DNA from 4 places in the Agarivorans aestuarii genome. Region 4 is predicted to be linked to each of the others. Evidence: predicted binding sites of a transcription regulator. Region 4 holds the regulator's gene; each other region holds the start of a gene.

Region 1 (8,235 bases), 270 kb from region 4:
TGGTGAAGAGGTATATGCTGGCTTGGTGTCGCATGGCTATAACTACATGGGATTATTTACCCGAATAGGCCGTTACTTGGATTGGATTAATGTGACCCAATTGGAGTTGCTTGGGCCTCTTGATTTTACAAAAGAGGAAGTTTGGCTTATCCAAGATCCTTATCAAAGCCAGCCTTTCAGCCTAACTCTAAAAAATACCAGTGATTCAACAATCGAACTCAGCGAATTTGACGTGGTTTCTGAGCACTTCAGCATTGTAAATACAAATGAATGTAGCCTGCTAGCTGCAAGTGAAAGTTGTCAGTTAATGCTCGATGTATTGCTTAACGACGCCAGTCATGCAGCTGCAGAATTACAGTTTAGTTTAGCTGGTGAAACCCTCATTATCGATCTCTTAGCTTTATCACAAGCGCCTTCAGACTTGCTGGCGGTTTACGATTCACCTTTTGACGCTTGGAGTGTCAGTGGATTGCAGCAATGGAGCAGTTTGCTTGATGAAGGGATTGCTTTCGAAGCAGGTAATGAGCAAGTGCGTCAGTATTTAGTAGGAGATATTGAAGGCCCAGGGCAGTTGGCTTTGGATGTTTTCTTGGGCAGCTATAGTGGCTCCGGTTCTTTATCCGTAAGTGTTGATGAGCAATCTAAATATCAGTTAAGTGGAGATTGTAAGGCTGAACTAGCAGTTGATATACCCGAAGGGATTCATTCGGTTAAGATTGCGTATCAAGCTGATGCAGCTATTAGCACTCAAGCAAATGCTAACTCCAGTGTGGGTGCAAAAATGAGCCCTAGCGAGACGCATTTATATGCGCAAATCTTGAGACTAAGCTTTGAAGAACAAGCAAATGAGCTAAGTTCAATAGATTGTGACTTTAGCTCAAAACTAGCAGACGAACTGGTGTACTCCAGCCTACCTGTAGCAGAGTCTGGCGGAGGCAGTATTGGCTTTGCTGGTTTAGCTCTTATATTGCTTGCTTGGATTCGTAGAAAGCAGGTTGCGTAAACTAGCGCGACGCTTAGCGGCGCTTTAAGCTACCATCGTTACTCGGTGTTGGATTTGGGCGCCAAACATTACGCAAGCGCTGTAAGATGTGCTCGGGGATTTCTTTTGAGCACTCTAGGTTTATTTGACGACCTCGGCGCATCCCGTAAATTTTGCCTTTAATGGCTTGGGCGCTGCGCTGTACTAGCTTAATCTCTCGAATAAAATACTCTGGCACTTGGCCTTTGCTTACTTCTACTCGAATTCCATCTACTTTAATTACAAACTGTGCACTTATTGCTTTTAACATCTTCACCTACTGCTGCTAACTTTGCCATCTAGTTAGATTTTTAATCATAAAATATTATGTGCTATTTAGCCTAACTTACTGAGCAAAACTCTACCTAGGTCTTTTCACAAAACACCGACCAGAATTACCATTTCAAGCTAATGGCTGTCTTTGGCTAATTCAAGTTCACCGCTTAGCCAAATTGCTTAGTAAGTGCATCGTTACTACCTTTAAAGCTCTCTTGCTAAAACTTAGGCTAATCAACATGGGTAATTTAACACCTGCTAAGTCATCTATTTGGCTCGCTTTACTTACAGTTTTACTCTTTGCTCCACTTACTTGGGCGCAAACAAAGGCCCCAGAGGGCGCTAGTGTCTATATTATTTCTCCCGCAGATGGCGCTGTGGTGAGCAGTCCGTTTACTGTTAGCTTTGGCTTAAAAGGAATGGGTGTCGCGCCTGCGGGAACCGATAACACCAAAACCGGTCATCATCATTTGCTGATTGATGTGGCTGAACTTCCTGCTCTTGATATGCCGGTACCAGCCGATGAGCAACACCTGCACTTTGGTGGCGGGCAAACCGAAACCAGCATCGAGCTGGCACCGGGTGAGCATACCCTACAATTATTACTAGGCGACACGACCCACATTCCTCACTCGCCGCCAATAATGTCTGAGAAAATTACCATTACCGTTAAATAAGCTTGTCCCTGTTTAGTTATTCAAGCACAGTGTTAAAGAAAACAGGGGCTTAGCTAGGGGCTGTTGATCTTTCGAGCTGATTTTTGCGGCAGTTTGTGGCTTATTTATACAAGACATAAGCTTTGCTGCTAGCCTGTATGAGAAGCCGATAAGGCAGCATACTCCTTGCAGTGCCTAAAACGATTTTATCTTGAACGAAATTTAACCGCGAAAGGTCAACAGGCCCTCAGGAGTAAGCATTAAAATTCTCAGTTTAAACTTACTTAATTATTTGGCTCCCCCGTATGCGGCTTACGAATTTGATAATATTTTGGATTCGCAGCAATGGCAGCATAAGCAAGCCTGGTTAAACAGGTTAATCAGCTTAGCTGAAGCCGATGTCATGGCGTTTCAAGAGGTGTTTAGCGCAGAGGCGTTGGCCGAGCAATGCAAAAGCCTTGGCTATTCTTATTTTCTGTCCACTCCCAGTAGCTTAGACGAGTCTAGTTATGTGTATCGTAAGCCCGGTTTAGCGCTGGCTAGCAAGTATCCACTGCGCAGTGTAGCCCTTTATAATCCTGCCCATTTAGAAATCTTTAGTCGCGCGCCCTTAGTTGCAAAAGTTAAGTTGCCAGAGATTGGTTGGATTAAAACCTACGTGGTGCACCTTAAATCTAAGCGGCCTATCTTAGATGAAGATCTAGTAGGTGATCCGAGTGACATCGATGAATACATGGGCCGTTGGCAGTCTGATACTTTGCGAGCTAAAGAAGTAAGTTTATTGATGCAGGATATTTTGAGTTGTCGTAATCATACACTTGAAGCGGTTATGGTGATGGGGGATTTTAATGATGACTTATCCCAGGGGGCGCTAAGCCATATATTTGATCTTCCTTTAGCCCAACACGATGAGGTTGAGCAAGTCTGGCGGATGCATGACAGCTTTGCACTGAGTCAAACTAATCAGCTGCGCGCAGCTACTCACTATTGGGGCGGGCAGGGCAGTGTACTCGATTACATTTTGTTATCAGGTGAGTTCTCAAGCGATTATCAGCAGCAAATGGCCGAAGTGGTGGCTTTCCACTGTTTCGACCGCCACCTTACTCACGCTGATTATGCACTAGATAGCCAAGCCAGCGACCATGCAGCTGTGATGATTGAGCTTAAAGCGTGGGCTTAACGCTCTAGTCGATAAGGTTCGAATAACTGCTGTAAGTTAACTTTGGCGTTTAGGCGGCTCGCCAACAAGTACATTCCGCCAGCTTTGCGATGGATTAGCAATACAGCTAAGAATGGGGCCGGTAACTTGGTGCATAGCCAAGCCTCTGAGCATGGTCATGCAGCTGTGATGATTGAGCTTAAAGCGTGGGCTTAATGCTCTAGTCGATAAGGTTCGAATAACTGCTGTAAGTTTACTTTGGCGTTTAGTCGGCTCGCCAACAAGTACATTCCGCCTATTTTTCGGTGAATCAGTAAAACATCAATGGGTGGGGTGTGCCAGTAGTCATGCTCATAACTAAGCGCCATGCCTGCTTCACGTAACTCTTTAGCTAAAGGTGAAGATGCAAAGTCATAGGTCCCCGAGTGCTTGAGAGGTTGTATTACCAACGCTAACATGCTGTGAAGTGTGGCTATTTGGCGTTCGGTACTGTCTGGTTTTACAAAGCCTAGCTGCTCAAGTGCCGCTAAGTCGAGAGTAAAAGGTTCAGCCAAAGCGCGACTTAAAAGTTTGCGATAGCCCTGGCTGATGTGTGGCGGGATTTGCCGCGTAGCGCCAAAGTCTAACAATACAATTTTGTTGGATTGCGCCGAGTAAAGGTAGTTAGCAAAATTGGGATCGGTTTGCATTAAGCCAAAGTCAAATAACTCCATCATCAACAAACTAAACAGCTTATGCATTACCTCGTCACGTAGCGCCTGAGGTTGCTGTTGTAGCTGGTCTATGGCTTCACCCTCATGATGGCTCATGGTAAGAATGTTGCTGGTGCTTAAGTGGCTAAATAATTCGGGTATTTCAAACTCAGCATGATTGGCTAATTTAGTTTGATACTGGCGTAGGTACTCAGCTTCTTGTAGGTAATCGGCTTCTTGGTGAAGTTGTAACTTGGCATCTTGAAGGATGTGTTGATAATCAAATTGCTTAGGTAATACCCCGCTAATATTTAGTAGGCTAACTACATTATCCACGTCGCTGTCGATACTGCCTTTAACCCCGGGGTACTGAATTTTAATGGCTACTCGTTGTTGTTTATCGAGGTAGGCGCTATGTACTTGACCAATCGACGCAGCGGCAATCGGTTGCAAAGAAAACTGCTGAAATTGCTGTTGCCAGTTGTCTCCCCATTCATTAAGCAGTACTTGGCTAAGCTGACCAATTGGCATGGGGTCGGCATCAGCGCGCAAGCGTGCCAGTAACTCACTCACTTCTTTAGGCAACATGTCTCCAGCATCCATCGACATTAACTGACCAACCTTCATGGCCGCGCCACGAAGTTTGGCCAGCTGGTCGGCCACCCGTTTTACATTGTTGGGGGTAAGTAGTATTTCATTTAGTTTTGGGCGTTTACCTGCTGCTAATTGGGCGGCGCCTTCTGCTAGCATACCTCCTGCTACACGCGAGGTTAAAGACCCAAGCTTGGTCAATCGGGCTAGCCGAGAGCTTGGCACTTTAGAGGCTTTGTTGTTATCTGAGTGGCTGATAATGCTTTATCCCTAACGGTAGGTTTCTGCTTAAGTTTACGTCGAAAAGGTGTTTATGGATCTATATCTACCGTTTTGATTTCACGTTGTTACTTAGCTGCATTTTCAATTTGCTAATCAATATATGTTTTTTAAGTTGTTATTATTCAATGTCTTATTCTGATTTTTCTAACTTGGCTCGCTGCTTGCGTTATCACAGTTAAATGGTGTTATTTGCAATTTGCAAGAGAGGCTTTATGAGAATCCTATTGATGTTTTTATGTTGCTTACCTTTGATAAGCCAAGCCGGAATTATCAGCAACGGCAGTTTTGAGCAGAATGATGTTCGCTATGGCGGATGGAGCTACTTTTCAAGTGCTGATGTAGAAGGCTGGCAGGGACACAATATCGAAATTTGGGATAACTTGTTCAATATTCAAGCGGCGCATGGGCAACAATTTATAGAGCTAAACGCACACTGTTCTGGGCAGGGCGCCAAAGCTTGCCAAGCCGGAAACTACCATATCTACCAAGATTTTGTTACCGAGCCAGGCGCGCAATATCGCTTTGGTTTGGCCTATCGTGCACGTACTAACAAAGCAGAGGCATTTTCCGTGAGCATTCAAGACAGCAGTGGTAATCAGGTATTTGCACAGCTTATCGATGACCATGATGCATCGACTTGGCAAAGCTTTTCCGGTGACTTTGTAGCGACAGACTCAACATCAAGACTTCGTTTCGATTCAATGATAAATGGTTCTTTGGGTAACCTAATCGACAACGTTTACGTAGAAGCGATTCCTGTGAGTGGCTTTAGTGCGGCGGTTTTTTCAGTATCAGAACCAGTGACGATTGTATTGCTCATTTTTGCGCTGGCCTTGCTGATTGTGACCAAAAAAACCAAAGAGTATTAATCAAGGTTTGGCTAGAACGTTGTCTTGCGGCGAACCTCAGCGTTCAGCAAACTAATAAAAAGGGGAGGCTAGTGCCTCCCCTTTTTTTCCTTATTAGATTGCTAACGCTTTAAGTAGGCTTGCAATAGTTCGCCACCGCTTGCGGCATTTAGCGGTTTGAAAATAAACCCTTGAATGCCTTGTGCTTGGCAGGCGTCAACTACGCTGCTGTCGGTGACCGAAGAAAGCATCACGATTGGCGTTTGCTTATCAAACTGGCGCATTTGGCTTAGCGCTTTATCGCCATTTAAGCGGTTCATTACCACATCCATAAACACAAACTCTGGTTTGTGTTCTGTTAATGCTGCAACAGCACTATCGCCGTCATCGGCTTCGATAACATTGTTGTAGCCTATTCCGGCAAGAATACGTTTCATGGCTTTGCGAATTAAAGGACTGTCATCCACTGTCATGATCAGTGCATCTTTAGCCAAGGTTTCTCCACTAGCTGGTGGAGCAACAATGCAGGCGTCTGAGTTAAACACAGCTTCTTGGTAATCGTTTTGCTGATTAAGCTCGCGAACTAGCAGGTTGAAATAGTAACGACCAACGCCTTCTATATGCACCGGTACTGTCACAATTTCTTGTACGCCTTCTAAATAGCGGCTCATGTCGGCTAAATCGAGAGCCACGTGCGGGCTGGCAAACTCAAAACCTAAGTTGTGTTTTTGCAGAATATGAGTAGCCCGACCCACAATGGTGTTGCCCCATTCTTCTAGCGCTGCTACTAGATCCTCATCTAGCGTAGCGCTGCTGCTTGCTTCTCCCACTAAAGACTGTTGTACAGCTTGGCCAATAGCTACAGCTGTTTCCTGATAGTGGTGCATTAACACCACGCCATCTAGCTGGCCCTGCATATCAGAACAAACGGCATAACCTTTAAAACGAAAATCTTCCACTTTATCAATAAATGGTTCATCGGCACGGCCGTCTAGACCGGTCATTAGCTTAAGGCTCTGTAAAGATTCTTGGATGAAAGGATGAAGAATTATTTTGTGAATGGTTTCTACTGTCATAATTTTCCTTTTAAATAGACTCAAGCTGAATTTGGTTTACTCTTCCTAGAGTATTTGTCATATCTTTGATAGCGCGAACCACTCTAGGCAAGAACTTATAGCGATTCAAGCAAACTGATCAAATGTGCGATCCCTGACCAGTAATGGCGAGGATCGAGTTAATGGAATACAACACAGATTAAGGAATATCCATGCCACACTGCGTAATTGAATGTCCGGCTGATTTAGCCCGCATAGTAAATTTTGATGTATTGGTGGAAGCGGTACACGACGCGGCCGATGCCAGTGGGCTGTTTTCTGCGGGTGATGTAAAGGCCCGCTTGGTTTTAGCTAACCATTACCGGGTTGGCGGGAAGCGAGCGCCTTATGTGCATACCGAGGTGCAACTTTTAAGTGGTCGTAGTGAGTTACAAAAGAAAGCTTTAGCCAACGATATTGCTCGTGCAGTATGTGAGTTACTACCAAGGGTTGAAATGATCTCGGTAGAAGTGCGTGATATCGCGGTTCAAGCTTATGCTAACCGTGCCAGCTTAAATACCTTGAGTGAGGCGGTATAAACATCACAGCTTAGAACATCTAAAAGCAAAGTTCTGGCCTTGTGCCAGGCTTTTGATTAGGCTGAATATTCGGCAGCATTGGCTGTGAGTTGTTACTTTTATAGTAGGAGCGAAATGCTAAAGCCTAAACAACATTCAAATCTTGAATTAGCCTTAGCTCGAGAGAATGCTACTAGTGCTAAAGCTAGCTATAGCACTGGCATTCAACGCTTTTCTGCTGATGCCAATCAAGCGAGTCAGATTCAGCAAGATTGTTTAGCCATAGAAGAGCCACTGCAGCTTAGCTTGCAATGGTTTTGTCAGCGTCACCAGCAATATCAGCAACGCCCACTTAGCCTTACCATGCGCACCCCCGGCAATGATGTGGCATTAGCCTTAGGTTTTCTGCAAAGCCAAAATATTATTGAGTCGCTTAGCGATGTGCAGGATATTCGATTCGCTCCAGGCGCAACGACCAAGCAACCCTATGATTACAACCACTTAGAGCTAGATCTTGCTCGGCATGTTCAGTTTGACTGGGCCGGGCTAGAGCGCAATTTTGCTAGCTATTCAAGCTGCGGCTTGTGTGGTGCCAGTTCGCTTAAAGCCTTGGCTTTGCGCCAGCCCGCCCAGCTAGATATTAGCGAAGGCTGGTTAGCTGAATCTGTTATTTATCAGTTACCTAATTTGTTGCAAGAACAACAAACCCTGTTTAAACAAAGCGGTGCGGTGCACGGCGCTGGGGTTTGGGCAAATGGCCAATACCTGAGTATTGCCGAAGATATTGGCCGACATAACGCCCTAGATAAAGTGCTAGGCCAGTTATTGTTAGCACCAAATCAGCTGACACGCAGTGTATTGGTATTAAGTGGCCGCGTGAGCTTTGAATTAATGCAAAAAGCGCTGGTGGCTAAACTGCCTGTGGTGGTCGCGGTTGGGGCACCGTCTAGCTTGGCTTTATCGGTAGCGAAACAATTTAATATCACCCTAATTGGCTTTACTAAAAACAGTCAATTTAATGTTTATCATGCCCCGTGGCGAATAAGTAAAGAAGGTGGAAGCTTGCATGAGTCATAAACCCTATCAAGGTGCAGCAGG
Region 2 (8,235 bases), 550 kb from region 4:
GGAGCTAAATTGGTGACTTGTCCGGTCGATATAATAGAAGAGTTAGGCGCCTTTTCTGGTCAATCTGCTTTGCCGTTGCATGCGGTGGAGCAAAATATGCAAGAACAAGATTTGCCTTATCGGCAATTGTTGGATAACGTAGCTTATGAGACTACAACAATTGATGATTTAGTCTTAAGCACTCAACAACCTGTTGATGCTGTACTGGCTCAGTTAACTGAGTTAGAGATATTGGGTGTTGTGGCCGTTGTGCCAGGTGGTTACGTCAAGCTGAGGAGGAACTAACTATGTTTGATATCCTCATGTATCTGTTCGAAACCTACATTCATAGTGATGTAGAGCTGTTGATGGATCACGATGAGCTTACAGAAGAGCTCAGTCGCGCAGGGTTTCATAAAGAAGAAATCTATAAGGCACTAGATTGGTTGGAGCAGCTTGCAGCCTTGCAAGATAGCGACAAACAGCCTTATTTAAATCCTTCGGAGATTCCCTCATTACGGGTGTATACCGCACCAGAAATTGCCAAGTTGGATGTACCGTGCCGAGGCTTTTTACTGTTCTTAGAGCAGATGAAGGTACTTAACGCGGAAACCCGTGAAATGGTGATTGACCGCGTAATGGAACTTGATGGACCAGAGTTAGAACTGGAAGATTTAAAATGGGTCATCTTAATGGTGCTATTTAATGTTCCGGGCAGTGAGTCGGCTTATCAGCAAATGGAAGAGTTATTATTCGATTTGGGTGATGGTCCGCTGCACTAAATACTGACTCAACGATAAAAGGTGCGCTGCAATTAAGGCCGTGCACCGATTATTGCTTCGATAAAAGCGGTGCTTGCGTCGAATCAATAGCCTATTCGCGCCATTTTGTTATGCTTAGCAAAGTTTAACGAGGTGTCAGCATGTCTAAGATCGATCCAAAGTTATTTTCTGCCCACGAACACGCCTTAGAAAAAGAATACGACGTTTGCCCAAAATGTGGTGGCGAACTACAGCATCGCAACAGTAAATCTGGACCGTTTTTAGGTTGCAGCCAATATCCCAGTTGTGACTATAGCCGTGCCTTGCATCAGCAAGATCATTCTTTAGATAAAGTGCTGCCTGGGACCGAGTGTCCAGAATGTGGTGAAGAGTTAATGCTGCGCCAAGGACGTTACGGGATGTTCATTGGCTGTAGCGCTTTCCCTAGTTGTCAGCATATTGAATCGGCTCAACCGCAGGCGCAAAGCACACCTGAAATAAGCTGCCCCTCATGCAATAAAGGTAAGTTAGCGGCTAGGCAGTCGCGTTATGGCAAAACCTTTTATGCCTGCAACGCTTACCCTAAATGCTCCTATGCAGTGAATGATCAGCCTATCGCCAAGCCTTGCCCGGATTGTGGTTGGAAGTTATTAGTCTTAAAGAAAACAGCAGCTGGTAAGCGAGAAGTTTGTCCGCAAAAAGCCTGCAGTTATAAAAGCGCGCCTTTGGTGGAGGCTTAACAGCTGAAGTGCTATAAACTGCGCCCACAAAAAAGGAGAACTCACCGTTCTCCTTTTTTATTACCTGTCGTGTTCTAAGCCTCTACGTCTAACTCTTTGAGTTTACGGGTAAGGGTATTACGCCCCCAACCAAGCAGTCTGGCTGCTTCTTGCTTATGGCCATGGGTATGCTCTAAAGCGGTAGTTAGCATGATGCGCTCAAAGTCAGGCATCGCCTCACCGAGTATGTCGATTTGTCCAGAAACTAACTGCTGAGAAACCCAGCTCTTAAGCAGCGAACGCCAATTAGCATCGGCAGTTTCGCCGGTTTCTGTTACTACTGGTTGGCTTAACTCTGGCGGAAGATCTGCAGGTAGCACCTCTTGTCCACTGGCCATTACCGTTAACCAGCGACAGACGTTTTCTAACTGTCTTACGTTGCCAGGCCAGGCTAATTGCATCATAAAACGCTGAGTATCTTTGTGTAGCAATTTGCTTTCTACGTTTAACTCTTTTGCTGCTATCTCTAAGAAATGTTTGGCTAGTGCCGGAATGTCTTCACGGCGCTCACATAATGACGGCAGGTGAACGCGAATTACGTTTAGACGGTGGAATAAGTCTTCACGGAAGTCGCCTTCTGCTACTTTTTTCTCTAAATTTTGGTGAGTCGCTGCAATGATTCGCACATCAACCTGTACAGGAGAATGACCGCCTACGCGATAAAACTGCCCGTCGGCCAATACTCTTAACAAACGAGTTTGAATATCCAGTGGCATATCACCAATTTCATCCAAAAACAGAGTGCCGCCATTAGCTTGTTCAAAGCGGCCATGACGGATGTTATTGGCTCCAGTAAATGCGCCTTTCTCGTGACCAAATAGCTCTGATTCAATCAAATCTTTTGGAATCGCTGCCATGTTTAACGCGATGAAGCTGCCGCTGGCACGTGGGCTGTGTTTATGTAAAGCGTGGGCGACTAGCTCTTTACCGGTACCCGATTGGCCATTAATGAGTACTGAAATGCTTGAGCGAGATAAGCGGCCAATGGCGCGAAACACTTCCTGCATGGCGGGTGCTTCACCAATGATTTCTGGCGCAGGTGAGCTAGGTTTGTTGTTTGCTTTATTACCTTTCTGCTCGCGAGAAACAGTGACTGCACGCTCGGTTAGGGCTACTGCTTCATCGATATCAAAGGGTTTAGGTAAATACTCAAACGCGCCGCGCTGGTAAGCGTTTACCGCGCTATCTAAGTCTGAGTGGGCGGTCATAATAATAACCGGCATCTCTGGAAAGTGGTTTTGTATTTTTTCTAATAAGCTCAAACCGTCCATGCCTGGCATGCGAATGTCTGAGATCACTACGTCTGGTTGCTCATAATCCAGCTGCTGAAGCATCATTTCACCATCGGCAAAACTTAAGCAGTCGTAACCCGCAGTTTTTAAAGCTTTTTCTAACACCCACCGAATGGAGCTGTCGTCATCAACGACCCATATTGTTGCTGCCATGTTAGTACTTCCTTAACGTCTGAGAGGAAGGTGAATGGTAAATTCGGTATGACCTGGCCAACTGGCACATTCAATCTTCCCTTTATGCTGATTTATCAAATTTTGCGCAATAGACAAACCTAAACCAGTTCCGCCTTCTCGGCCTGTTACCATAGGGTAGAACAGCGTGTCGAGTAGCTCGGTTGGAATGCCTGGTCCATTGTCGATAATTCTAATTTCTGCGGCGAGCTTAAAGCGCTGGCCGGCGATAGTAGCTTGATGTGCAGTGCGCGTAATAATGTTGATATTACCGCCATTTTCGCCAAGTGCTTGCACTGCATTTTGTACAATATTGAGAAATGCCTGCAGCAGCTGTTCATGATCCATTTCAAAGTCAGGAATACTTGGATCGTAGTCACGCTCAACACTAATGCCTTCGGGCAAATCAAGCTTAACTAGTTGTCTAACTTTCTCGAGTACTGAATGAACATTGTGCAGCTCATGTAAACCCGGTCGCTGTGGGCCAAGCAATCGGTCAACCAATTTTCTTAAGCGGTCAGCTTGCTCAATAATGATGCCAGTGAATTCTTTTAGCTCTGGATTCACCAACTCTTTTTCGAGTAATTGGGCTGCGCCTCGCAAACCGCCAAGCGGGTTTTTAATTTCGTGGGCCAAGCCACGCACCAATTCTTTGGCTGCTTGTTGTTGAGCATGTTGATAGAGCTCTTGGGATATTTTCTTTTGCTGGCCAATGGCACGCATTTCTAGCATCAATAAACTTCGATTTTGGATGCGTGTGGCTGATAGCTCTACCAGCGCATGGTGGCTATCAAAAACTAAGGTCACTTCATTGTCAGTGAAGCTTTGCCCAGAACGACATACAGTATCGAGTTTACCGAGATCCAGTGAGCTATGTTTCACTTGAGTCGCTAGCGGCTCATCAATAAGCCGCTTAGCACTTTGGCCGAGTAGTTGTTCTGCTGAGGCATTAACGTATTGAATCTTTAGTTCTGCATCAAGTAACACAATGGCGGTAACTTGATTTTCCAATACCAAGCGCTCTAGCCCAGAAATCTCTAACACTACTCTCTCCTGAATGATGCGCACCAACTTGGTGCCCTTGCACTGAGTTTAAGCTCAAAAAGCAGAGAGTGGCTAATTAGCCTCCCCCCGCTGCGGCCGCTCCAGCGCCAAATGCGTTAGCGCGGTGCAAGAATACGGTTATGGGCTTAGACGATGCAATTTCCTTGCCTGAATCATCAACTAGCTGCACCTGAATTGTATGAGCACCGCGATCAATGTTGGTGAGCTGGAAGCTACCCATTTTAGTGATTTGCCCCTGCGGTACGCCATCAAGCACCAATTTGTAGCCCATGCTGTTTAAGGGAAGTGGGGTAGAGCTGGCACTAATTGAGATTTTGCCTTCGTTATCACGAATAGTTTGCTCGTGGCTTGGGCTGGTAATGTTAACTTGATACTGAATGGGTTTTTGTTTCTTTTTCAGTGGGGTACGCGGTGTGACAATAGGGCCGTCGGTGGCTGGCGGAGCTACATCGACTTTTAGTTCAGTGGCGCCAACTTGAGGGCGGTCAGAGAAATGAGTCACGCCATTTTCATCCACCCATTGGTAAATTTTGTCAGCCGCTTGGACGCCAAAGATTGCGCCACTGATTAATAAAGCTATAGCAAACCATTTGCTCATTGATAATTCCTCCATTCAACTAGCTAAAGGTGGGCAAAAACGTATTGAAAAGCAATAAAAAAACCCGCTTTAAAGCGGGTTTTTTAAGCCGTGTAACGTTTTGTTTATACGCTGTAGTACAATTCAAACTCAACAGGGTGAGTTGTCATGTTGATGCGCTCAACGTCAGCAGATTTCAATGCGATGTAAGAATCGATGTAATCGTTGCTGAATACGCCGCCAGCTGTTAAGAAATCACGGTCTGCGTCTAGGCAAGCTAGTGCATTTTCAAGTGAAGTTGCCACTTGTGGGATTTCAGCTGCTTCTTCTGCAGGTAGGTCGTATAAATCCTTGTCCATAGCATCGCCAGGGTGGATTTTGTTTTTGATCCCGTCAAGGCCAGCCATCAACATTGCAGAGAATGCTAGGTAAGGGTTAGCTGTTGGGTCAGGGAAACGTACTTCAATACGACGCGCTTTAGGCGATGGTACTACTGGAATACGGATAGAAGCTGAACGGTTACGTGCTGAGTAAGCAAGCATAACAGGTGCTTCGAAACCAGGTACTAGACGCTTGTAAGAGTTAGTAGAAGCGTTAGCAAAAGCGTTAATTGCTTTAGCGTGCTTGATGATACCGCCAATGTAGAACAATGCAGTTTCAGATAGGCCGCCGTATAGGTCGCCAGCAAATAAGTTTTCGCCGTCTTTCCAAATTGATTGGTGAACGTGCATACCGCTACCGTTATCACCAACAACTGGCTTAGGCATAAAGGTTGCTGTTTTACCGTAAGCGTGAGCTACGTTGTGTACAACATACTTAAGAACCTGAGTTTCATCAGCTTTTTCAACGATAGAGTTGAATAAAGTTGCGATTTCGTTCTGACCAGCAGTTGCTACTTCGTGGTGGTGAGCTTCAACAGTTTGACCCATTTCTTCAAGAACTAGACACATTGCTGAGCGTAGGTCTTGTGAAGAGTCAACTGGAGCTACTGGGAAGTAACCGCCTTTAACGCCAGGACGGTGACCAGTGTTACCATCTTCGAAGTGTTTGTCTGAGTTCCAAGATGCTTCATCAGCATCAATTTTGTACATAGAACCTGACATGTCAGTTTTGTATTTAACATCGTCAAACAAGAAGAATTCTGGTTCTGGACCGAAATATGCTGCATCAGCAATACCAGTAGAACGCATGTACTCTTCAGCGCGCTTAGCTACAGAACGTGGGTCACGGTCGTAACCTTGCATTGTAGAAGGCTCAAGAATGTCACAACGAATGTTTAAAGTAACTTCTTCTGTGAATGGGTCTAATACAGCAGTAGCGGCGTCAGGCATCAATACCATGTCTGATTCGTTAATGCCTTTCCAACCTGAGATTGAAGAGCCATCAAACATTTTACCGTCTGAGAAGAAATCTTCGTCAACTTGGTGAGATGGAATAGATACGTGTTGCTCTTTACCTTTAGTATCAGTAAAGCGTAGGTCAACAAATTTAACTTCTTGCTCTTTAAGCAAAGCTAAAACTTCTGCAGACATGTTTTTAACCTCCAGTGTCATCAAAATTGATGGTTCAATCGATTTAATAGTTATTTATACGAATAATCGTGGTTGTGTTGCATCAAGCTAAAACTATGCCAACACATAAGGTGCTGATTTTAATGGCCAAAAAATGATAAGGCCTCAATTTAGTGCAGAGTGTTGCACTTAGTTGGTGCCATTATTGTCCATTTTGGTGCAGTGAGTTTTTGGCCCTAGCTATCATACCCTAATTGGGTAGCGGGAAAACCGTGATCAACTTAAAACTATGAGAATTTGCCGTTTATATGTACAATAGCCCACTTTTTGATTTTACCTCAATATATAAAGGGCTAAACGCCGTGCTAGATAAGTTAAGAAACATCGCCATTATTGCTCACGTCGACCACGGGAAAACCACCCTGGTAGACAAACTGTTGCAGCAATCAGGAACACTAACCACCCGTGGCGATGCTGAAGAGCGAGTCATGGACTCTAACGATATTGAAAAAGAGCGTGGTATTACTATTCTTGCGAAGAATACTGCGATCGAGTGGCAGGATTACCACATCAACATTGTTGATACTCCCGGACACGCCGACTTTGGCGGCGAAGTAGAACGTGTAATGTCTATGGCAGACTCTGTATTGCTATTGGTTGACGCACAAGAAGGTCCTATGCCACAAACACGCTTTGTAACTCAAAAAGCGTTTGCTCAAGGTTTAAAACCTATTCTGGTTATCAATAAAATCGACAAGCCCGGCGCTCGTCCTGATTGGGTTATGGATCAAGTTTTTGATTTGTTTGATAACCTAGGCGCAACTGATGATCAGCTAGACTTTAAGGTTGTGTATGCATCAGCCATTAATGGTTGGGCGACTATGGATTTAGACGAGCCATCAGACAACATGGAACCTTTATTCCAAGCGATTGTTGATAATGTTGCCCCTCCTGTAGCAGATCCAAGCGGCGATTTCCAAATGCAAATCTCTCAGCTTGATTACAACTCATACGTAGGTGTTATCGGTGTAGGCCGTATTACTCGCGGTAGTGTTGTGCCTAACCAACAAGTTACCGTAGTGGGAGCTGATGGTAAGACACGTAACGGTAAAGTTGGCCTAGTACTAAGTTACTTAGGTTTAGAGCGTCAAGAAACGCAAAAAGCTGAAGCCGGTAACATCATCGCGATCACTGGCTTAGGTGAGCTGAAAATCTCAGACACGGTGTGTGATACTAATAACGTTGAAGCTTTGACACCGCTTAGTGTTGACGAACCTACAGTTAACATGACTTTCCAAGTAAACAACTCTCCGTTTGCTGGTAAAGAAGGTAAATTTGTTACCTCTCGAAACATTCTTGAGCGTCTACAAAAAGAGATGGTTCATAACGTTGCTTTACGTGTTGAAGAGATGGACGATCCGGATAAATTCCGTGTATCTGGCCGTGGTGAGCTTCACCTTGGTATTCTTATCGAAAATATGCGCCGTGAAGGTTTCGAGCTTGCTGTATCACGTCCAGAAGTAATTCTGCGTACTGTTGATGGTAAGCTTGAAGAACCGTACGAAACAGTAACCATTGATGTTGAAGAAGCGCATCAGGGTAGTGTTATGGAGCAAATGGGCTTACGTAAGGGTGACCTTACAGATATGGCGCCAGATGGTAAAGGCCGTGTTCGCATGGACTTCTTGATGCCAAGCCGTGGTCTAATGGGCTTCCAAACTGAATTTATGACCTTAACTTCAGGGTCTGGTTTGATTTACCATACTTTTGAACGTTATGGCCCACATAAGGGCGGTACTATTGGTCAACGTCAAAACGGCGTACTGATCTCAAATGCTACCGGTAAAGCACTAACGTACTCTTTGTATAACCTACAAGATCGTGGTCGTTTGTTTACTCAACACGCCGACGAAGTATACGAAGGACAAATCGTGGGTATTCACAGCCGTGATAACGATCTAACAGTAAACTGTTTGAAAGGTAAACAGTTAACTAACGTACGTTCTTCAGGTACTGATGAAGCACAGGTACTAACACCACCGATTCTTATGACTCTTGAGCAAGCGCTAGAGTTCATTGATGATGACGAGCTAGTAGAAG
Region 3 (8,235 bases), 2.1 Mb from region 4:
TCCTGCCCAACAACGAACCGGTGAAAACTGGTATCGTGGAACGGCTGATGCGGTATATCAAAATCTAGATATCATTGACCATGAACATTATGACCGGGTACTGATTCTAGGTGGCGACCACATTTACAAAATGGACTACTCTCGCATGATTAACTTCCATGCAGAGAACGATGCTGACGTTACCGTAGCTTGTATTCGTAAACCTTTGTCTCAAGCTTCTTCATTTGGCGTAATGGGCTTAGATGAAGAAGGGCGCATCGTTGATTTTGAAGAAAAGCCCGACAACCCAAAATCAGATCCCAGCAATCCTGAAAAAGCGCTAGTATCCATGGGCATATACATCTTCAACATGGATGTATTAGATGACGAACTGCGCAAGGGCTTATTGAAACCGGGTTACTCTCACGACTTTGGTCACAATGTTATCCCTAGCATGCTAAAAGACCGCAAAGTTTATGGCTATGTATTTGCCGACAAAGGTCACCCCGGACGCACCGCTTACTGGCGTGATGTCGGTGATATTGATGAGTACTTTGCCGCCAACATGGATTTGGTAGACCCAAACCCAGAGCTTGATTTATATGACCGAGATTGGCCAATCATTACCGACCAAAAGCAGCGCCCCGGCGCTAAGTTTGTGTTTAATGAAGAGGACCGCAGAGGCTATGCTACCGACTCCTTGCTTTCAGCAGGCACCATTGTATCGGGCGCTAAAGTGAATCGTTCATTGTTGTCTTTAGATGTGCGGGTAGAAGAGCACTCGGAGCTTGATCAAGTTATCGCGCTTAATGGTTGCAGTATTGGCAAAAACTGTAAAATCCGTAAGGCAATTATTGCGGAAGACTGCGTAGTGCCAGATGGCACTGTAATTGGCTATGATGAAACCGAAGATAAGCGCCGTTTTACCGTATCGGCCGGCGGCGTTATTTTGGTCTCTTGTGAAATGCTAAGTTAATTCGAGAGGGGCTAGCTTGCTAGCCCATTATTCCACCAACAAAGTATCGTCTGCGACCTTACAGTCTATTAACAACACCAAGTCTTTGGTTAGGTAGGTACTAAAGGTTTTACACATTTCTTTACTACTGGAGTCGCGATAAATTTTCGACAAAATGAGTTGTTGTGGCTTTACCGAATCCAAGGCAATTAAGGCGTGAAAGTAAGGTCGAAAGCTCCAGTTAAAGCCGACAAAATTGTCATCTTCTTCGATACCTAAGCCGGTCACTTCAAAATTTGGGGAGACCTGAGTACCATCAATGCGACACAAAAAGTATCGCAGTATGCCCACACTCGTTAACTGCTGTTCCAGACTTAAGGCATTACCGCCATTTTGCAATTGATGCTTAAGTGCCAATACCGTGGTTTTAACCGAAACATTGTGTTTTACCGTCGCTAAAGAGCGCTGACTCTTGCGCTTTAAATAACTGGCTAACAGAGTTTTAACTTTGGCTTGGCTAGATTGGGCTGATAGAAACTCCCTCTCAGCTTTATAAAACAACCAGCCCTGCATATAACGCGCACCACACTCCACACCAAAGTGAAACTCTTGCTCGGTTTCTACACCTTCACAGATCAGTTCACAGCCGGCGCGCTGTACCAGTTCAGAAATAGACAACACCACATCGGCGGGCAAGCCTCCTTTGGTGGCGTCTTTAAACAATCGCATATCTAACTTAATGATGTCTGGCTCAAGAGCGATAATTCGATCAATTTGCGAAGCGCCAGCGCCAAAGTCGTCGATCGCTACTTTTAAGCCAGCTTGGTGATACTCTTTCACCACCCGCTGCAAATTGTCGATATTGCCACTGGCTTCGGTGATTTCCATCACTACTCTGCTAGGGTCAATGCCGATTTTTTCGATCATCGAAATGGTGGGAGTGCAGATGTCATCAGCTAACATGTCGACCCAGTCGGGCACAATGTTTAAGGTAAGAAAGCCTTCTTGCTGAGATTGAGCAAATTGCTCTAAAGCTTGCTGCCTAACATAACGGTCTACTTGGCGACGGTTGCTCAAAGAGTACTGATGATTAGCAAACAACTCGCCAGCACTAATAGCATCTCCAGCGGGGTTATTTCGACGCGCCAAAGCTTCGTAGCCAGCAATTTCACCAGTGGGTAAGTAAACAATCGGTTGATAATGTGGAAAGTAGCTAAGCGGGTTGAGTTGTGTCCGCTTAGCTGCCAATAAAGCTTGATTTAAGCTCACCACTTTTGAAGGGTTCTTAGTCAAAGCATTTGTTGTCCATATATATACTACCAGCGCATAGCTAAAAATTAATCACTAGATGAATGCACAAACTACGCCATGAAAACCTTAACTACTCTATGGTTACAGTTTTAATCATTCGTTTTATCTCAGGAACACAAGATCCACAATTGGTTCCCGCTTTACAATGCGTGCCAACTTGTTCTGCTGTCTCACAAGCGTGTTCGCTAATCACATCGCTAATGGTTAGTTCACGAACCTGATGACAAGAGCAGACTATTTTACCGAGATCAGGCGCTGGGCTGGTGCCAGCTAACACACCGCGTCGAATGCTGTCAGACATAGGTTGCTGCAACAATGACTCCAACCAAGAGCTTGCATTAAGCTCGCCCTTAGCCGCCACGCTAAAGCTAGAGAACAGCTCGCCCTCAATCACCAAAGCGCTGCGGAAGTTCTGTTTGATAGGGTCGGCAAAGTCTAAACTTTGCAGCTTGGTTTGCGACAGCAAAAAGCCCTTTAATTTGGCCGCTAATTCGACAGGGCTAGAGCCATCTGCCAAACGATATAAAAAGCCATCGGCCAAACCTTGTTTCACCCAATAATCCGCAGGTAAGGCTTGGCATTGCGCTTTAGTTAAAGGCTTAGCTGTAAGCAAAACCGCCTCACTGGCATATTCCCAAGCCGCCAATTTAACTGGCGTATACTTTGACTCAGGCTGACCAGAAAGAGGATCCACAGCGCTATCAACCACTTGGCTCACTAAGCCATCACTTGAATATTGTTCGGTCCAATGAATAGGCATAAATACGTGGCCGGCTTTTTGCCCTTCACTTACTTGAATTCGCACTTTTAGCTGGCCAACATTGCTAGATAAGCTCACTATGCTGTTATCACACAAACCTTGGTTAGCTGCATCTTGTGGGTTCACTTCCAACAAAGGCTCTGAGCTATGGCTGCTTAACTGTGCAGCCAAACCGGTGCGTGTCATGGTGTGCCACTGATCTCGCATACGGCCAGTGTTTAATACCAAAGGAAAAGCATCGCTAGTAACTTGCTTAGTTGCTTGGTTAGTCACCGCAATAAGTTGTGCCTTACCAGAGGTGGTAGAGAAACGACCATCACTGAACAAACTACGATTATCGCTACCCTGTTTACTTACAGGCCAACGCTGCGGCTCAATCGCATCAAAGGCTTGCTGATCTTTGCCCGACAACTCACTAATGTTAAATAAGCGCTCACCACTTTCTGCTAACAGGCCAGATAACGCTGCGTGTTCACTAAATATATCAGCAGAGCTGGTGTAAGAAAATGCTTCAGCAAACCCCATTTTTTGCGCTACTTGGCTTAATAAATACCAATCAGGCTTAGTATCACCCTGCGCCTCTACAAAGGCGCGCTGGCGAGACAACATTCGCTCCGAGTTAGTCACTGTGCCATCGCGCTCTCCCCAGCCAGCTGCCGGTAACAGTACATCGGCATAACGGGTTGTATCGGTTTCGGCAATACAATCTGACACCACTACCATTGGGCAAGACAACAACGCTTCGCGTATTTTTGCAGACTCAGGCAAACTTACCGCTGGGTTCGTGCCCATAATCCAAATAGCTTTAATCTCGCCTTTGGCAACTTTATCAAATAAATCAACGGCTTTGTGGCCAGGCTTTTGGCTTAAGTTGGAAGTATTCCAAAAGCCCGCTAAGGCTTCTAAATGCTCGGGTTTGTAGTCTAAGTGGCCGGCTAATAGGTTAGATAAAGCGCCCACTTCGCGCCCACCCATAGCATTAGGCTGACCGGTAATAGAAAATGCGCTAGCACCAAGCTTACCCAACTTACCTGTAGCTAAATGGCTGTTAATAATTGCATTAACTTTATCTACGCCTTGGCTACTTTGATTTACACCCTGGCTGAACACTGTCACACAGCGCTCGTTATTAGCAAACAACTGGAAGAAACGAAGTAGCGCTTCAGGCTCTAAGCCACAGGTTTTGGCTAAGGCAGCTAGATCACCAGCGTCTTCTACAGCGCTTGCCACTGCTGCTTCAAAGCCTTCTGTAAACTTGGCGATGTAATCGCTATCTAATTTTCCATGTTCACTTAAATAGGCCAATAAACCATTGAACAGCGCCACATCGGTACCGCCGTTTAGTGGCAGGTGTAAATCTGCAATATCACAGCTATCGGTTCTACGTGGGTCAATCACTACCACTTTAAGGTTGGGGTTGGCTTGCTTAGCGCGCTTTAAGCGTTGATAAACAATGGGGTGACACCAGGCCAGGTTTGAACCCACTAAAGTCACCAGCTGGGCATGCTCTAAATCGTCATAACTACCAGGTACAATATCTTCACCAAAGGCGCGTTTATGGCCAGCAACCGCAGAAGACATACATAAACGAGAATTCGAATCGATGTTAGAGCAACCAATAAAGCCTTTAATTAGCTTATTAGCTACGTAGTAATCTTCGGTCAATAGCTGCCCAGAAACGTAAAAAGCTACCGATTCAGGGCCATGTTCAGCAATGGTTTGGCTGAAGCGAGAGGCAACATAACTTAATACTTTATCTAAAGATTCTTGATGGCCTTTAATATATGCATGCTCTAAACGGCCTTGTTTAATCACCGTTTCACCCAGCGCTGAGCCTTTAGAACATAACAAGCCTCGGTTGGCCGGATGGCTCGCATCACCGCGCACTTCTACCGCTCCATTACTTGCTACTTTTGCTTCAACGCCACAGCCCGTTCCACAATATGGGCAGGTAGTCTTAATCCATTGTTGAGACACCACGTAAACTCCTCACCTTATTCTTTGCTGGGCTTTTATTGCCCGCATTTATGCTTAGATACAAAGCAAAAGGCGAACCAATAAAATCCCGCAAAAACCTATTACTTAAGGAGTATAAAAAATCGATAAATTGGCAGAAAAAGCCGAATTTTGAGCGCTGAAACAAAATAGCGCACAAGCATGGTGCAACACGTCCCGAAATTGGGCTTTATTGAAATAGCGGCAAGCATCTCTTTGTAGCTATTTAAACCTCAATTCTTAAACGAACAGATGCAAGCGCTAAATGGAGAAGCTGTTAAACTAACCGCCTTATTTAAAACAATGGCTAACAAGATATTAAACACAACACCAGAGCCTTAGCTCTGGTTTCTATGCTTAGTTTACAGCTGGAGAAAAGTAAGATTTTATCCAATCGTAAAGTACTTGTTGGTTAAACTCGGCAAAAGCGGTTTGGCTAAAATCCCCCGCAGGGTCTTGCTCTTTAAAAGCAAATTTATACAGCACTTGCTCTGGATTTTGATCATGTAAAATCACAATAATCCGCTTGCTGGTTTTTAAGCAATCAATGGTCATCACATCAGCCGGTACGCCATTTTTACGCATGTTACGACTAATGCCGATAACCGGATCGATTTGCGCAAAATCTTGCTGAATTCTTAAATGAGCAGCGTTCGCCATATCAGACAATTTTATTAAGCGCTGTTCACTTGGGCTATTTTCTGCGGTTTGATTTTCCATTTACTAACCTGCCCGTAGCGCTAAAATAGCGGAAATATTTAAGGCCTTGCTGTAAGCAACAAAAGCTTGTTTTTTCTCGGCAATGGCCACTATCGACATCCGATCTGCTAGCTCGTTGCCCTCTACCCCAACATGGCCATTTACATGCAATATTTGCAGTTTGTCTTTAAGCTGTTGGTAGCGTTCAAACATTTCCTGAATCAACTGCAGATTCTTAATCTCACCACCAGATTTCTTCCACCCCTTCTTCTGCCACCCTGCAGCCCATTGAGTAATACATTGAATGGAGTATTTAGAGTCACACAAAATCGCCACTCGTAAGCCTTTTGCCAGCTCTTGCTGGGCCATAATCATTGCTTGATTAAGGGCATTTAACTCTGCGGTATTGTTAGTGCCCATGGGGTTATATAAGCCATACCAAAGCTCGGCCAAACGCTCATTGCGGTACAAAGCTAAGCCCGAGCCAGCCTCTCCTGGGTTTGGCTCGCAGCCACCGTCGGTATAAATTTTCACTTCTGCGGCTAATTTATTGATCTCCGCAGCGGTATAGGTTTTAACCGTTTGCCCCGACGCTCTTTTACGCGCTGGCGCAGCACCAGAGGCTTTTACACTAGCACTGGCCTTACCGCCAAAAGCAGCTTCAGCCTCAGCTAAAGTGGGGAAAGACTTATAACGCGCGCCAGCAAACTTATCAATGCTGCGCTTACAAGTGGGCCAATCGTTAAAAATGCCGGTGTCTCGCCCTTGCCATACCACGTAGTACTTTTTAGCCATGTTTGATTCTCTTACTTATTTGCTGGCTAATATAACCAAGCAAGCGGCTGAACACGAAGGAAAACTTAGAATTAATCCGGGGCTACTGCTTAGCAGAATAAATGAGAGCTTGCGATACATGACCAGCGAAACGCATAGAGCCCCACTACTTTGGTGGGGCTCTTCACTAAACTAATCAAGCAATGGCACTATTAACGAATACTAGTAAACCTACTTAAGGCGATGATATAGGGAGTCTTTAAGCTCTGCCCTATCATGTTTTAGCTGGTGCATTGCCTCGTCATCTATCGGGCCGCCGCGCAGCTCCAATACACGAATTTCTTTATCTAAGGCATTGTAGCGTTTGGTGTCTGCGGCAAACTTCTCATCGCTGCCAGTTAAGGCAGTAATTTTATCTAGTAGCTCTGGAAACTCTTTTGCCAAAGAATGATCTTCACCTAACATAAAAACTCCTTCCCATTTAAACCCGATATGTTGTTTCAGCCTTAGCCAAATTTGGCTAGTTCTTAAAACTTAGCAAATCCCTTGTAAAACAACAGCCGAGATTGTCAGCAAATTTGCCAAAAATACACATGAAAGAAACCAAATCAAAATCAATCACAACTAAAAACAATATATTTGGCTAATTTTTAATGCATAGGCAGTTGATAAGTTCACACACAACACCTAATGTGCTGAAAAAATGAAAACCTAGACTAATCACAGTTTTATTCATTATCAGGAAAACACATAAATGAAACACCTTACACTTGCGCTAATTAGCACTGCACTTTTAGCCGCATGTGGTGGTGGAAGTGATGGCGGAACAAGCCCAACAACTACCTACACTACTGCTGAAAAAATTCAAAATAAGCCTACCGTTCCGGTATTTTCACCTTGGGGCGCCAATCAAGCCCCCAACAGCAACTGTGGGCAAGACACACTTTGGATGGATTGTGATACTACTGAAACACCCTATGCAATGGTTTGGGTTAATCGCGAAAGTCACGGTATGAATAGCAACTGGAAAACCGATGTTGCTAGCCCTTTAAGTGGCATGAGCGCTGAACAAATACAACGCTACACAACCGACCCAAATACCCTCTATATCGTTGCGCCTATGTGGAACTATTGGTTTGAACAGTGGAATACATTAGCTCCTAATATTTCTTATTACATGGATGAGCTTTTTCAACCTCATGAAGGCGATGATCTATGGGCGCGAGCCTATAACCTAAACATTCTAGATCCCGAGCTACATAGCTCGCTAGTTGAGAAAGCGACAAACATCAAAGCCGATGGTGGTAACGGCATACTGTTTGATTGGTGGCACAACGGTGCAGATGGACGCTGGGCAGGAGCAGAAGACGACCTTTTCACCGATGAAGAAGTGCAGCAAGCTCGCGTTGAGATTGCCCAAAAAATCCGTGCGGCCGTAGGCGAAGACTTTATTATCATGGGTAATACTAACTGGGCGATAAACGATCCATCGGCCGAGTACCTCTCAGGCGTATTCCTTGAGTTAGCAAAATCAACAACAGATACGCGCTACCCAACGTATAAAGAAGATGGGTCTAGTTCAATCGAAGAAATTGAAGAAGTAATCAGCTATTGGAATACCGCCTTATCGGGCCTAAAAGTCATTGCTGTAGAACCCTGGAATATCGGCGGTTATGAAGAGCGCCTAAGTGATGAGAATATACAACTAGCAGAGTTATTTACAGCAATGACGCTAGTGATTGCTGACAATGGCTATATTCTC
Region 4 (8,235 bases):
CATACACCGAACGATGCTGCCCGCCAGTACAGCCAATGGCAATGGTTAAGTAGGCGCGGTTATTGGCTTCCAAATGGGGCAACCAAGATTCTAATAGTTGACTGATTTGCTCGACATATTGATTAACTAAAGGCTGCGCAGACAAATACTCTTGCACTGCTTTGTCTAAGCCAGTAAGTGGGCGCAATTCCTCTTGCCAATGGGGGTTAGGCAAAAAACGCGCATCAAACATGTAGTCGGCATCGTTAGGCACGCCATTCTTAAAGCCAAAAGACTCAAAGACCAAAATCAACTGTTGTTGCTGATCGCCGGTAACCCGCGAGCGAATCAAGCCACTTAGCTCGTGCACCGATAAACGTGAGGTATCGATGCGTAAATCTGCATTTCTAGAAATAGGCGCTAATAGCTCGGTCTCTGATTCTATAGCTTCAGCTAAGGATAAGTCGCTTCGACTAAGTGGGTGAACTCGGCGTGTTTCACTGTAACGGCGGATCAGCGCTTCGTCTTTTGCATCCAAAAAGATGCTCAGTAAGTTCACATCGGGACTGGCATCTCGAATGAGCTGCCCAACTGGAGAAAGTTCATCAGGGAGGTTACGAATATCGATACTAATAGCAACTTTGCTATAGGTCTTTGTTAAGTTATCGATGAGCGATTGCCATAGTACTACTGGCAAATTATCGACGCAGTAGTAGCCAAGATCTTCTAATACTCTTAAGGCGACGGTTTTTCCTGAACCCGAGCGCCCACTAACGATGATCAGTTCCATGATAATCCCTAAGGCTGATTAGAGTATTAGGCTACCATGATGTCGTACAATTCGTCATCACTTTGTGCGCAACGAAGTTGTTTACATACCTGCTTATCGTTAAGTTTTTCAGCTACTTGAGCAAGAGTATTAAGATGCTGCTTACATTGATCTTCGGGAACCAGTAGCGCAAAAACCAAATCTACTGGTTTATTATCAATAGCATCGAAAGAAATGGGTGGATCGCAGCGTAAGAAAACCGCAGTGGCTTGATGTTGGTTATCGATACGACCGTGAGGAATAGCGATGCCTTGGCCAATACCAGTACTGCCCATTTTTTCTCGACTTAACAAGCTTTCGAAAATGCATTGGGTGGTGGTATCAAGCTGTTTAGCAGCCAATTCGCTGACTATTTCTAGGGCGCGCTTTTTTGAAGAGCATTGAACTGCACTGAGAGTGCAGTTCAAGCTAAGTACTTTATTTAGTTGCATTGGGGTGATTAACGTTTGTTGAGTTTTTCTTTATGTTTGATGACTTGGCGGTCAAGCTTGTCAATCAGACTGTCGATGGCGGCATACATGTCAGAATGCTCAGAGGTTGCAAATAATTCGCCGCCGTTAAGGTGCAATGTTGCTTCAGCAATTTGGTTCAGTTTTTCTACGTTTAAAATGACGTGAACATTGTTAATCTGATCGAATCGTCGGGTGAGTTTGGCAAACTTGGTGTGGACATATTCTTTCAAAGACTCAGTTATTTCTACGTGGTGTCCAGTAAGGTTAATTTGCATAGATATCTTCCCCTTTTATTGGCCTTAGATAAGGCTCTTACGTTGGTTAGAAGGTGGAATTGCTAAAGACTCACGATATTTAGCAATCGTACGTCTTGCCACCTTGATCCCCTGATCTGCCAAAATATCAGCAATTTTGCTATCGCTAAGTGGTTTACTGGTATTTTCGGCAGCTACCAGTTTCTTAATTAATGCACGAATGGCTGTTGATGAGCATTCACCACCACCATCGGTAGCCACATGGCTAGAAAAGAAATATTTAAGCTCGAAGATGCCGCGAGGTGTATGCATGAATTTTTGGGTGGTTACCCGAGAAATGGTCGATTCATGCATTTCTACGGCTTCGGCAACATCGTTCAATACCATTGGTTTCATGGCTTCTTCGCCATATTCAAAAAATGCTTGTTGGTGGTGAACAATGCAGTTGGATACTTTTAGTAGGGTTTCGTTACGGCTTTCAATACTTTTAATAAACCACTTGGCTTCTTGTAAATGGCTACGGATAAACTGGGTATCGGTGGCATTAGAGGTTTTACTTAATGAAGCATAGTGAGAGTTTACCCGTAGTTTAGGCATTGCATCTGGGTTGAGTTCAACTACCCAACGGCCTTGTCGCTTGACTACCGATACATCGGGAATCACATATTGTGCTTGATTAGGCTCTACTGCATTGCCTGGGCGCGGCTCTAAGGTATGAATCAAGCGCATAACTTCGCGCAATTGATCTTCTTTAAGCTTGGTTTTACGGGCCAGTAAGCGAAAGTCACGATTGGCCAAAACATCAATGTGGTTTGATACTACATCTTTGGCTTCAACTAACCATGGGGTATCTTCGGCAAAGCGACTTAGTTGAATTAGTAGGCATTCTTGCAGGGAGCGGGCGGCAATGCCAACAGGGTCAAAGTGCTGAATGCGTTTTAGTACCGCTTCTACTTCATCTAGCTCTACGTCTAAGTCGTTATTGGCGCTTGAACGTAGGCCTTCGAGTAGTTGCTCACAATCTTGAGTGAGGTAACCTGATGCGTCGACAGCATCAATGATGGCTAAGGCAATGGCTTGGTCCACTTCACTAAATGGCGTGAGTTGCATTTGCCACAATAAGTGGTCTTGTAGTGAGTCGACAGTTTCGCCTTGAAACACCATGTCGTTGTCATCGCTCACCGCGCCGCTAGAAGAGCTAGCTGGGGCTGAACTGGCGCTGTAGATATCATCCCAAGTGGAATCAACCGGTAGGTCATCGGAGACGGTTTCTTGGTTAATGGCATCGCCAGCTTCAATTTGACTATTGTCTATATCCGCTGTGGATTCAGCTTCGGTAGATTTCTCATTGGCTGATTTCGCGTCAGTTGCGTCACCATCACTCGCGTGAGACTCATCCGCCTCAAGTAGAGGGTTACTTTCCAGAGCCTCTTGAATCTCTTGCTGCAAATCCAGCGTTGAAAGCTGGAGTAAGCGAATGGCCTGTTGTAACTGGGGGGTCATGGTTAACTGCTGACCAAGACGCAACTGCAAAGATGCTTTCATTAACTACCGCTGTTCCTTCTTCTTATTGTCTTTTTGAAAACTTACTACTTTAACTATAGCTTGAATTGCTCACCGAGATAAACTCGTTTCACATGCTCGTTTTCAAGAATTTCTTTTGGTTTTCCTGAGGCTATCAATTCGCCTTGGCTAACGATATAGGCATGCTCACAAACATCGAGAGTTTCTCTAACATTGTGGTCGGTAATGAGTACACCTAGACCGCGATCACGTAGGTGTTCAATGATCTTTTTAATATCGATAACAGAAATAGGATCTACCCCAGCGAAGGGTTCGTCAAGCAAAATAAACTTAGGCGCAGCCGCGAGCGCACGGGCAATCTCGACTCTTCGACGTTCACCGCCCGACAAGCTCATGCCGAGATTTTTACGAATATGACCAATATGAAACTCTTCTAATAGGTCATCTAGTGCACCTATCTGCTGCTCTTTATCTAAGTCTTTACGGGTTTCTAACACCGCAAGGATGTTCTTCTCAACCGATAAACGGCGGAAAATAGAGGCTTCCTGTGGAAGGTAGCCAATGCCTTTACGTGCGCGAGTGTGCATCGCTGTGCTAGATATATCATCATCGTCGATGAGAATTCGACCCTGGTCGCGTGGCACTAAACCCACCACCATATAGAAAGTGGTGGTTTTACCGGCACCATTTGGCCCCAGTAAACCGACAATTTTGCCTGTTTCTACATTTAAACTTACGTTTTTGACTACCTTGCGACCTTTGTAGGCCTTAGCTAAGTTTTCAGCAATTAGGGTACTCATTATTGCTGGTCTTCCTTGGGCGTAAGCTCTTCAAGCTGCTGAGGCTGGAAAATGGTGGTTACACGGCTATTTTCGTCACCTTGTGCCACCATTTCTTGTTTATTGATGCTGTATTTGATCATGTTACCTTTTACCAAGCTCTCTTCTTGTTTGAGTTGGGCATTGGTAGTGAGTGTTAGCGTTTGGGTTTTTAAGTCGTAACGCACTTCGTTAGCCTCTGCTTCGATTGGTTTGCCACTATCAAGTAACTGATAAAAAGTAGCAGGCTCGCCTTTGGCGATCATCACTTCACTACCTTTTTCTTCACTGCCAATAACACTCAGTTCTTCGGCATGCATTTTTATCGAACCTTGAGTAACCACTACATTATTATAAAAAGTTACTCGGTTTTCTTTGATGTTGACCTGTTGACGGTCAGCATCAACAATAATTTGTTTATTGAAGTCGTCTTCTAGTGCTTGTGAACCCCAAGAAAGCATAAACAAGCTAGCGGCAAGGGCTAACTTACTCTTGTGGATTGTGGTAAACCGCTTCGATATCATCTAATAAAGTCACTATTTCGTTGGCTAAATCACCGTCCATGCCAACCCCATACAGTTCGTATGAAGGGCCATATACGGTAACAGGTTGATCGCTGCTCATGGTTTCTGTTTGCAGATCGATCTCCAATCTTTCGGTTATTAAGTCGCGAACATACTCGCCTCGACTCAAATTTTTAATTACTACATTGTCATTTAAAATGACGTTTTGCTGCTGCTGTACTGTAGCGTGATCGGCCACAATTTGCCATACAGGTTGGCTAGGATCTGGGTACACTAGGATCTTGGGTTGAGCAAAAGTAGTGTGCTTAAGTTGTTCAAAAAACTCCATTTCCTCAGCGTAGATACGATAGCGTGGGCTACCGTTCTCGCCAAAGCTTACGCTGTAGAGTTTTTCTGCAACAAAGTTTGGTTTGCTCGCTTCACGCTTGGCACTTAACTGCTCTGTTTCTGAGGGGCTGAGTTGCCACAGCACCAAGGCCAGCACAAATAGGCTAGCAAAAAACCAAGTGGGGCGATTCATACGCTCATACCTTGAGCATTATCCAACTCGCCTTTGGCTTGTAATAGTAAATCACAAAGCTCTCGCACCGCGCCAAAGCCGCCGCGGGTTTGGGTAATAAAGTGGGCGCTTTGTTTACACAATGGATGGGCGTCTTGTACTGCCACACCTAAACCACAGGCGCGCATCACTGGAGTGTCTACCACGTCATCGCCAATATAGGCGACTTCTTCAGGGCGTAATGACAGTTGCTCCAGCATTTGTTGGTAGGCCACCAGTTTGTCTTGTTGACCTTGATAAATGCGAGTAATGCCTAAAGCCTGCATACGATGCTGCACAATATTAGATTGGCGGCCGGTAATAATGGCGACTTCGATACCAATATTAAGCAGTGCTTTAATGCCAAAGCCGTCGTGAGTATGAAAAGCTTTTAGTTCTTCGCCGTCGTTACCCATGTAAATGCGGCCATCGGAGAACACGCCATCTACATCGCACACTAACAGTTTAATCTTCGACGCTGCATCAAAGTTGCTTTGGCTTACTTCGCCATAAGGTGTGTTAATGCTCACTAATAAACTCCAGCTTGCAACAAGGTATGCATATTAAACGCACCGACTACAGTGTTGTCCTTGAGCACAAACAAGCCATTGATTGATTTAGCCTTCATCAGTTTTAAGGCATCGAAAGCTAGCCAAGTATCTTCTATCACCTTGGGGTTTTCGGTCATCACTTGGCCTATTGGGGTGTCGTGAATGTCGATGCGTTGATCAAGAATACGGCGTAAATCTCCATCGGTAAAAATACCGGCTAGTTGTTGCTCGGCGTTAAGTACGCCCACCATGCCTAAGCCTTTGGCGGTAATTTCAAATAAGGCTTCGCGAATAGTTTGTTCGACTGTTACCAGTGGGATTTGTTCCCCAGTTAACATTAAGTCACTCACACTCAATAGCAGTTTTTTACCTAAAGTACCGCCAGGGTGAGATAGAGCAAAGTCATCGGCGGTAAAACCGCGAGCTTCTAACAGGGCTACTGCTAGGGCATCACCCATAACTAATGTGGCGGTAGAACTTGCCGTTGGCGCTAAACCTAGGGGGCAAGCTTCACGAGGAACCGAGATGCACAAATGGTAGTTAGCCAGCTTGGCCATTGACGAGCTCGGATTGCTGGTCATGGCTATAGAGCGCACACCAATACGATTAAATACTGGGTAAAGCGATAAGATTTCTTCAGATTCACCCGAATTAGATAAGGCTAATACAATGTCGTCGGCGGCAATCATGCCTAAGTCGCCATGACATGCTTCGCCAGGGTGAACAAAAAAGGCCGGGGTGCCAGTAGAAGCTAAAGTAGCAGCAATTTTATTGGCGATATGACCCGATTTACCCATGCCAGTGAGAATTACCTTACCTTTACAGGCCAAAATCATTTCGCAAGCGGCGGTAAAGTCTTGGTTGATATACTGGTGAAGGTTATCAATACCCAAGCTTTCAATCTCTAATACACGCTTAGCAACAGCGACGTAATCAAATGACACTCACTTCCCCTTGATTTACAAATTAGTAACAACAGCGACTTATGCTAAGAATAATAGCATTTGGTAGCCTATGAAGCCGCTTAACAATAAGCCACCTTCCCAGCGGGTGATTTTACGGCTTTTACCAAAGCCCATGGCCATGATAAATAACAGCACGGTGACTCCCATCATTACATAAAAGTCACGTCCGGCTGCGTTGGCATCAATCGGCCCCGGTGACAACATGGCTGGTACCGCCAATACGGCGAGAATATTGAAAAGGTTGGAGCCAATAATATTACCCAGCACCAAGTCGTCTTCTTTTTTAATCACACCAGCAATACACGCTGCCAACTCAGGCAAGCTGGTGCCAATAGCAATAATGGTTAAGCCAATCACCAAATCACTCATGCCAAAGTAGCGAGCGATTTCTGAGGCCGAGCCCACCAACAAATCGGCGCTAAGCGGCAGCACGATAATCCCCACCACTAGCCACAATAAGGCTTTGCTGGTTGGCACATCGTTAGGTACTTCCGATTCTGCTTCCTCAACCATTGGATCAACTTTATTGCTGCTGCGTTGACGTAGCGAATTGATAATTAAGTAGGCCATCATTGCTACAAATAAGCTGAGCAATATTACGCCTTCAAGGTAACCGAGTTGTTTATCGTGAAGTACCCAACCAGCAACTGCTGTTGCCCCGAGTACCATTGGTAACTCTCTAAATAAAGTAGAAGACGAAACCATTAAGGGCTTAAGTAGGGCAGTTAAACCCAACACCAAGGTAATATTGGTGATATTGGAACCAATCACGTTTCCTACCGCGGTATTCATTTTGCCTTCTAAAGACGCTGTGGCCGACACCATGATCTCTGGCGCCGAGGAGCCTAAAGCCACAATGGTTAAGCCAATAATCATTGGCGATAAACCAAAATTGTTGGCAATGGCCGCTGCGCCAAAAACAAAACGGTCGGCACTCCATACCAACAATGCTAAGCCTACAACCAACAATAAAAATTCAACTAGCATGTAAGTCCTTAAGTTTAAAAATATCCACGATGCAAAAAAATCGAAGCATTGTCGGCATTTTCCCAGTAAAAGGGAAGAGTTTAGCCTTGAGTGTAAGCAATTATCTCAATAATATGTCTGCCTTGGCCAATCAAGATTGCTCACGGAGTGGCAGATAGTTTGATTGAAGTAAAACAACTGGCGTTTCAGCGTGGCGATAAAGTCATCTTTGAAGGCTTAGACCTGCATATTCCCACTGGTAAAATCACTGCCATTATGGGGCCTAGTGGTATTGGTAAAACAACCTTACTCAAATTAATTGGCGGTCAGTTAAAACCAACTGGCGGCGAAGTGCTTATCGATCAGCAAAATGTTCACCTGCTTAGTCGTAGCGAATTGTTTAAACTGCGTAAGCGAATTGGCATGCTGTTCCAAAGCGGCGCTTTGTTTAGCGACCTTAACGTGTTTGAGAATGTTGCCTTCCCGCTTCGCGAGCATACTCAATTGCCAGAACCAGTATTACGTAACTTAGTGCTAATGAAGCTACAAGCGGTAGGGCTACGCGGCACTGCTCAACTGATGCCGGGTGATTTGTCGGGCGGCATGGCACGCCGAGTAGCGCTGGCACGAGCGATTGCCTTAGAGCCAGAGATCATTCTTTATGATGAGCCTTTTGTTGGCCAAGACCCAATCTCTATGGGCGTGCTGATTAAGCTTATTCAGGGTTTGAACCAAAGCCTGCAGCTTACCTCAGTAATTGTTTCCCACGATGTGAATGAAGTATTGAGCATTGCTGACTATGTGTTTGTGATTGATGGTCACAGCGTACTAGCGC

Evidence for each region. Region 4 encodes sigma-54, which starts transcription at its own class of promoters, with help from an activator protein. Its sites were predicted from a motif close to GTTGGCACGNNNNTNGNNT; they were not measured.
Region 1: K5609_RS04800 (DUF642 domain-containing protein) is a predicted target of sigma-54. The motif match lies at 4,826-4,844, and genes of this name have one in related genera.
Region 2: glnA (glutamate--ammonia ligase) is a predicted target of sigma-54. The motif match lies at 6,241-6,259, and genes of this name have one in related genera.
Region 3: K5609_RS15480 (nitrate reductase) is a predicted target of sigma-54. The motif match lies at 5,046-5,064, and genes of this name have one in related genera.

The regions. Positions count from the first base shown of each region.
Region 1 covers NZ_AP023033.1:1,026,595-1,034,829, forward strand. Annotated here, with positions in the region: gene K5609_RS04775 (trypsin-like serine protease) at 1-1,003, shown strand, start outside; gene K5609_RS04780 (DUF3634 family protein) at 1,017-1,292, opposite strand; gene K5609_RS04785 (DUF4399 domain-containing protein) at 1,537-1,974, shown strand; gene K5609_RS04790 (endonuclease/exonuclease/phosphatase family protein) at 2,285-3,133, shown strand; gene K5609_RS04795 (ABC1 kinase family protein) at 3,325-4,554, opposite strand; gene K5609_RS04800 (DUF642 domain-containing protein) at 4,890-5,546, shown strand; gene K5609_RS04805 (response regulator) at 5,648-6,601, opposite strand; gene K5609_RS04810 (5-carboxymethyl-2-hydroxymuconate Delta-isomerase) at 6,793-7,158, shown strand; gene K5609_RS04815 (formate dehydrogenase accessory sulfurtransferase FdhD) at 7,273-8,214, shown strand; gene K5609_RS04820 (FdhF/YdeP family oxidoreductase) at 8,204-8,235, shown strand, end outside.
Region 2 covers NZ_AP023033.1:202,730-210,964, forward strand. Annotated here, with positions in the region: gene dprA (DNA-processing protein DprA) at 1-285, shown strand, start outside; gene K5609_RS01005 (DUF494 family protein) at 288-761, shown strand; gene K5609_RS01010 (DNA topoisomerase family protein) at 902-1,480, shown strand; gene glnG (nitrogen regulation protein NR(I)) at 1,555-2,964, opposite strand; gene glnL (nitrogen regulation protein NR(II)) at 2,977-4,026, opposite strand; gene K5609_RS01025 (DUF4124 domain-containing protein) at 4,103-4,645, opposite strand; gene glnA (glutamate--ammonia ligase) at 4,750-6,156, opposite strand; gene typA (translational GTPase TypA) at 6,444-8,235, shown strand, end outside.
Region 3 covers NZ_AP023033.1:3,325,591-3,333,825, forward strand. Annotated here, with positions in the region: gene glgC (glucose-1-phosphate adenylyltransferase) at 1-955, shown strand, start outside; gene K5609_RS15475 (EAL domain-containing protein) at 983-2,227, opposite strand; gene K5609_RS15480 (nitrate reductase) at 2,316-4,982, opposite strand; gene K5609_RS15485 (hypothetical protein) at 5,358-5,720, opposite strand; gene K5609_RS15490 (ribonuclease H family protein) at 5,724-6,494, opposite strand; gene K5609_RS15495 (HP1242/YdcH family protein) at 6,705-6,938, opposite strand; gene K5609_RS15500 (putative glycoside hydrolase family 15 protein) at 7,228-8,235, shown strand, end outside.
Region 4 covers NZ_AP023033.1:751,599-759,833, forward strand. Annotated here, with positions in the region: gene rapZ (RNase adapter RapZ) at 1-769, opposite strand, end outside; gene ptsN (PTS IIA-like nitrogen regulatory protein PtsN) at 796-1,239, opposite strand; gene hpf (ribosome hibernation promoting factor) at 1,248-1,535, opposite strand; gene K5609_RS03525 (RNA polymerase factor sigma-54) at 1,560-3,059, opposite strand; gene lptB (LPS export ABC transporter ATP-binding protein) at 3,113-3,838, opposite strand; gene lptA (lipopolysaccharide transport periplasmic protein LptA) at 3,838-4,317, opposite strand; gene lptC (LPS export ABC transporter periplasmic protein LptC) at 4,343-4,900, opposite strand; gene kdsC (3-deoxy-manno-octulosonate-8-phosphatase KdsC) at 4,897-5,448, opposite strand; gene K5609_RS03550 (KpsF/GutQ family sugar-phosphate isomerase) at 5,448-6,413, opposite strand; gene K5609_RS03555 (calcium/sodium antiporter) at 6,453-7,421, opposite strand; gene K5609_RS03560 (ATP-binding cassette domain-containing protein) at 7,569-8,235, shown strand, end outside.